One region of the Nocardioides jiangxiensis genome, then DNA from elsewhere that is predicted to be linked to it. Evidence: predicted binding sites of a transcription regulator. Region 1 holds the regulator's gene; the other holds the start of a gene.
What was found. The regulator LexA, encoded in region 1, represses DNA repair genes until DNA is damaged. The targets are predictions, from matches to a motif close to TCGAACANNTGTTCGA.
Positions count from the first base shown of each region.

Region 2: Q5722_RS05155 (alpha-ketoglutarate-dependent dioxygenase AlkB) is a predicted target of LexA. The motif match lies at 1,776-1,791, and genes of this name have one in related genera.

Region 1 covers NZ_JAUQTA010000001.1:922,833-926,033, reverse strand. Annotated here, with positions in the region: gene Q5722_RS04595 (hypothetical protein) at 1-62, opposite strand, end outside; gene Q5722_RS04590 (M15 family metallopeptidase) at 116-1,021, opposite strand; gene lexA (transcriptional repressor LexA) at 1,034-1,753, opposite strand; gene Q5722_RS04580 (LysM peptidoglycan-binding domain-containing protein) at 1,994-2,353, opposite strand; gene Q5722_RS04575 (hypothetical protein) at 2,568-2,915, opposite strand.
Region 2 covers NZ_JAUQTA010000001.1:1,036,899-1,040,099, reverse strand. Annotated here, with positions in the region: gene groL (chaperonin GroEL) at 1-946, shown strand, start outside; gene Q5722_RS05155 (alpha-ketoglutarate-dependent dioxygenase AlkB) at 1,129-1,755, opposite strand; gene Q5722_RS05150 (GntR family transcriptional regulator) at 1,876-2,601, shown strand; gene Q5722_RS05145 (hypothetical protein) at 2,628-3,201, opposite strand, start outside.

The DNA of each region.
Region 1 (3,201 bases):
GGATCCGGTTCGGGCGCATGCCACTCGGCCGGGGTGCCGGGGGAGGTGTGCTGGTCGACCATGGCGCCGACTCTACGCCGGTTCGCGACGCATTGCTACCATTAGGTAGTAATAGTCATCGGTTGTGGAGGCTGAAGTGGTGCCGGTCCTTCAGCGTGTGCCAGTCGCCACCCCACTCCCACCCGATCCGGGCGAACGCGGCGATCGCCCCAGGCGTCAGCATCCCCGGCCGGAGCGGGTCCCGGTCGACGTAGGAGCCGGCCAGCTCGGGCAGGACGAGGTCGCCCTTCGTGTAGGGGTTCTGGAAGGGGTTCACGTCCACGGCCAGGCCGTAGGCGTGCTCACTGAACCGGCTCGACCCGACCGCCGGACGGCAGACGAAGGCACTGGTGTCGTTGCCGTCGCCGTACGGCGGGGCGTCGAGCTCGGCCCGCGTGGTCACCCGCATCTCCTCGAGCGGGAAGCGCTGCCGCCACAGCTCCCGGAACACCGATGCCACCGGCGCCGCCACCGACCGGTTGAGCAGGAGCTCCCCGGTGTGGCGGGCGCCGTCGAAGCCCCGGAAGGTCAGGCGGACCCAGGCCAGGTCCTCCTTGCCGACGGGGCACCCGGGCTGCCACGTCGAGCGGGCGATGACGTCGGCCGGCGCGGGCGCGACGATGCGCGCGGCGAAGCCGGAGCCGGGCAGCTCGGCCACGGTGTCGGGCAGCGTGAAGCGTCGCTCGCGCAGCTCCTTCGGTGTCGTCCGGACCATGCCGTAGCCGTCGGCGCGGAGGGGGAGGGGGCGGGTGCCGAGCCAGGTGGGCGGCACGGTGCCGGGCAGGGGCGCGTTGATGGATGACGCCGCAGCCGCCGCCGACGAGGCGAGGGCGTCGAGGTCGGAGCTGGCCGAGGCCGTCGAGCTGGGCGTCGACGCGTGCGTGGTGAGGCCAGGGGTGGCGTCGTCGCGTGGTGCACATGCCACTGCCCCCGCCAGGACCGAGGTCGCGACGAGGGCAGTGAGGAAGCGTCGGGGCGTCACGGCCCCAGCGTGTCAGACGCGGCGCAGGACCGCGGTGACGATGCCGAGGATCGACGCGTGCGTGCCGTCGATCGGGTCGTAGGCGTCGTTGTGCGGCATCAGCCAGACCTGGCCGTCCTTCTTCTTGAAGGTCTTGACCGTGGCCTCGCCGTCGAGGAGCGCGGCGACCATGTCGCCGTTGGTGGCGGTGGGCTGCTGGCGGATCACGACGTAGTCGCCGGAGCAGATGGCGGCGTCGATCATCGAGTCACCGGAGACCTCGAGCAGGAAGAGCGTGCCGTCGCCGACCAGGCTCTTCGGCAGCGGGAACACGTCCTCCACGCGCTCCTCCGCCAGGATCGGGCCGCCGGCGGCGATGCGCCCCACGACCGGCACGTAGGTCGCGGCCGGCACCGAGTCGCCGATGCCGGTCTCGTCGTAGGAGACCTCCTCGGCCGCGCCGATCGAACGCCGGGCAGCGAGCACCTCGGGCAGGAAGACCTCGATGGCACGCGGCCGGTTGGGGTCGCGCTTGAGGAACCCCTTCTGCTCCAGCACCTTGAGCTGGTGTGACACCGAGCTGGATGACGTCAGGCCGACCGCGTCGCCGATCTCGCGCATCGAGGGCGGGTAGCCGCGCGCCTCGAGGGCGTCGCGGATGACGTTGAGGATGCGCTGCTGCCGCGGCGTCAGGCCGGTCGCGTCAGCAGGACCGTCGGGGAGCTCGGTGACCTTGCGAGGAGGAGTCGCCATCGTCTGCGCCTTACGTCGTGGAGGGCTGGTCGGTATGGGTCCAACGTAGTCGTGATCACGCACGGCTTCAAACATGTGTTCGAACCGCGTGTCGCCCCGACGTGGGCTGAAATGTGAGGCGGGGCGGGTGCTGCCTTCCCTTGCAGCGCCCGCCCCGCGTCTTCCCCATCCCGCGCGCCGGGGTCGAGGCGACGCGCGGGAACCTGGGCGGCCACCCACCAGTGGTGGCCGCAGTCTGTGTCAGTCGACCGGGATGTAGAGCTCCTGGCCGGCGTAGAGCATCGCGCCATCGAGGGCGTTGAGCTTCTCGATGGCGTCGACGGTGGCGCGGACGTCGCCGTCGCTGTGCGCCGACGCGATGTCCCAGAGGGTCTGCCCCGGGGCCACGACGATGCGCTCGGTCGCGGTCGGCGAGCCGCCCGCGTCGGTCGAGGCGCTCGAGCCGCCCATGATCACGAAGGCGAGCGCGAAGACGACGAGCACGGCGCCCATGAAGACGACGAGGCGGCCACGGCGGGTCAGCCGGAGCTGGCCTGCGGGTGCCGGCCCGGTGCGGGCGGGACGGATCTCGAACGTGGGGGCGAAGCTGATCGTGCTCATCGGGGACCTCCGGGGAAGAGTCGGTCGGGGTGACGAGCGAATGTCTAGTCAGGGCCCCCGACACAACCGGGGGAACGGCTCCGGTCGGGAGATCGATCAGACGTTCGATCGAACACGTGATCGAAGTTAGATCATGTGTTCGAATGACGCAAGGCTCTGTTCGAAAAAAGATTCGAGGCCTGCGTCACGTGCTCGGCGCGGCCGGCCGGTCGGATCAGCGCGCGGCGCGACGTCCGCCGGCGGGCCGCGCAGGGGCGTCGGGGGAGCCGGCGGGTGGGGCGAGGATGCCCAGCACCGTCAGCAGCCGGACGCCGAGCATGAGGCCGGCGAAGAGACAGGAGGCCGCGCCGATGCAGGCGAGCAGCAGGAAGAACCACGCGGCGCCGTTGCCGCCGCGAGCGGTCGCGCCGAAGTCGATGGCGGCCCACACGAGGTAGCCCCAGGCGACGACGCACAGGGTGACGGCCACGGCGTACTTCGCGACGCGCGTGTCGAGCGAGCGGCGGGGGCGAGCCCGGCGGGAAGCCTTGCGGCTGCCTGCGTGCTTCGACCCGTTCGTCACGCGGGGATTCTGTCACGGCAGGGCGTTCCGCATGACCAACAATCGACGACACGCCCGACACGCCGAGCTGCGATTTCGGCGCCGGAAACCGGCTCTTCCGTGCTGACCTGCGCTTTTGCGACCTGGACCACATCCGACACGCCGATCGCGTCGCCCGTGGCGACGAGGCGGCTTGCGGCGCTGGTGGTCGCGACGTACGGTTACCACTACATCTAGTAGTTACACCGTTGTGGTTCTCCACATGTAGTCAACAGGTGTGACCGGCGCCATCAACAGCCAGGGCGCC
Region 2 (3,201 bases), 110 kb from region 1:
CAACGTCAAGGACCTGCTGCCGATCCTCGAGAAGGTCATGCAGTCGGGCAAGCCGCTCCTCATCCTCGCCGAGGACGTGGACGGCGAGGCGCTGTCGACCCTGGTCGTCAACAAGATCCGCGGCACCTTCAAGTCCGTCGCCGTCAAGGCTCCGGGCTTCGGTGACCGCCGCAAGGCCATGCTCCAGGACATCGCGATCCTGACCGGCGGCCAGGTCATCTCCGAGGAGGTCGGCCTCAAGCTCGAGTCGACCGGTCTCGAGCTGCTCGGCCAGGCCCGCAAGGTCGTCATCACCAAGGACGAGACCACCATCGTCGAGGGTGCCGGCGACGCTGCGCAGATCGAGGGTCGGGTCAACCAGATCCGCGCCGAGATCGAGAAGTCGGACTCCGACTACGACCGCGAGAAGCTCCAGGAGCGCCTCGCCAAGCTGGCCGGCGGCGTGGCCGTCATCAAGGTCGGCGCGGCCACGGAGGTCGAGCTCAAGGAGCGCAAGCACCGCATCGAGGACGCCGTCCGCAACGCCAAGGCTGCTGTCGAGGAGGGCATCCTCCCCGGCGGTGGTGTCGCGCTCGTCCAGGCTGGCGCGACCGCGTTCGAGAAGCTGGAGCTCGAGGGCGACGAGGCCACCGGTGCCAACATCGTCAAGGTCGGCATCTCGGCCCCGCTCAAGCAGATCGCGATCAACGCCGGCCTCGAGGGTGGCGTCGTGGCGGAGAAGGTCGCGAACCTTCCCGCCGGCCAGGGCCTCAACGCCGCCACGGGCGAGTACGTCGACCTGCTGGCCGCCGGCATCATCGACCCGGCCAAGGTCACCCGCTCGGCCCTGCAGAACGCCGCCTCCATCGCGGCGCTCTTCCTCACCACCGAGGCTGTCGTCGCCGACAAGCCGGAGAAGGCTGGCGCCGCGCCGGCTGGTGGCGACATGGGCGGCATGGACTTCTGACCATCGCCTCACTGAGCGACCGAAGGGTCCCGGCTCCGGCCGGGGCCCTTCGTGCATTTCGGTTCCGGCGCGGGGCGTGGGAGGATCGTCGTATTCCGCTGAACGGGGCTTCCACCCTGAAAGCGGGAAGAAGGGCCCGGGTGTCTTCCCGGGCCCTTCGCCTTTCGGTGCCGTTGTCCGCCTCAGCTGACGCCGGACGGGCGGAACTGCACCGAGATGCGCGGGCCTGCGGCCGCCACCTTGGGCACGGCGTGCTGCCACGTGCGCTGGCACGAGCCGCCCATGACGAGGAGGTCGCCGTGTCCCATGGTGAAGGCGATCGACGCCCCGCCGGACTCCGGGCGGAGCAGCAGTCGGCGCGGATCCCCGAACGACAGGATCGCCACCATGGTGTCCTCGCTGGCGCCGCGGCCGATGCGGTCGCCGTGCCAGGCCACCGAGTCGCGGCCGTCACGGTAGTAGCAGCAGCCGGCCGTCACGAACGGCTCGCCCAGCTCGGGGAGGTAGTGGTTGGTCAGGGCCTGGCGCGCGCTCGTCAGCAGCCGGTGCGGCAGCCGGTCGTCGCCGGCGTAGGTGTGGACGAGGCGGGGGACGTCGACGACGCGGTCGTACATCTCGCGCTGCTCGGCGCGCCACGGGACGTCGCGCACGAGCGACCGGAACACCTCCGAGGCGCCACGCACCCACGACCGGCGCACGTCCACCCACGCGCCGTCGCCGAGGATGGTGCGCTCCACCGATCCGCGCAGCCGGGCGAGCGACGCCTCGGGTGCGAGGTCGAAGAGGTCGCCCTGGAACTCGACGCTCATGGCGACAGGCTAGCAGTTTGTCGAACAGAGATTCGATGGCCCGGGGCTTCGTCTAGTCCAAACGGGCCATTTGGGACGAAGGCAAACGCAAGTGGTTGCTATTTCATCCAGAATCGAGCCGTGGTTTCGACGGTGGGGGAGCAGCGCGTGGAGACGCCGAAGTTGAAGTACGTGCAGGTGCGGGACCACCTGCGTGCCTTGCTCGCCGACGCCGATCCGGGCATGGCGGTGCCGTCGGAGCGTGAGCTCGTCCAGCAGTTCGGCGTCGCCCGCATGACCGTGCGCCAGGCCGTCGACGCCCTCGTCGCCGAGGGCCTGCTGGAGCGCAGTCCGGGCCGGGGCACGTTCGTCGCGGAGCCCGTCCTGCCGGCGACCGGCATCCAGGGCTTCACCGAGGACATGCGCCGTCGAGGCGTCGACACCGACTCGATCACCCTCATGGCACGGGTGGAGAAGGCCAACGCCGGCATCGCGCGGGCGCTCGGTCTCACCGCGGGCGACCCGGTGATCCACTGGCGTCGCATCCGCCGTGCCGACGGCAGTGCCGTCTGCGTCGAGGACACCTACCTCAACGAGGTCATGCTGCCCGGCTTCCTCCAGCCCGCCATGCCGCCGAGCCTGTACGCCGTGCTGGACCGTCGGGCGCTCCGGCCGACCTGGGCCGAGGACGTCTTCACCGCCGCCCTCGCGACGGAGGACGACGCCGCGCTGCTCGGCGTGGAGCCGGGCGACCCGGTGCTCCACGTCAGCCGGCGGGCACTCCACCGCAACCGGCCGATCGCCGTCTCCCGCAGCGTGTACGTCGCCGCGCTGCACTCCCCGCACATCCAGTACACCGAGCGCTGACCGGGCGCGGCCCGTAGCCGCCTGCCTCAGCCGGCGCAGCCCTGGGCCAGCCGCCGCACCTTCGCGACGACCTCGGGCGCCACGCTGTGCTCCTCGATCTGGGCCCGGGTGAAGTTCTCGACCAGTGCGGTGCCGAAGCAGCGGGCGCGGTCGTGGGTCCAGTGGTCCTCGATCAGGCTGCGCGTCAGGTAGGTGCGGTAGAGGGCGATGTTCAGCGCCTCGTCCGAGTGCTCGCCGCTGCCCTTCGCGGCGGTGCCCGGATCACACGAGGAGAACAGCAGCCCCTTGTCGCCCTGGCGCGTCACGGAGGCGACGCCCTTCGGTCCCCTGCGGATCCACGCGGTGAGCGTGCTGGCCAGCTCATCGGCGTCGCGCGCGGTGTCGCCGACGTAGCTGATGTCGACGCAGGTCGTGCCCTTCGCGTTCGTGTACGCGACGTACCGGTCCCCGCCCCAGCCGTCCGTCGCCGTCAGTGCCCGGCGCACCGGCAGGCGTGCAGCGAGGGTGAAGAGCCATCCGGTCGACTCGAAGGTGTTGCTGTCGAACTCCTTGGCGCCGGAGGGGAGCTTCGGCTTGGCGACGTGGACCGCCTTCTGGCCG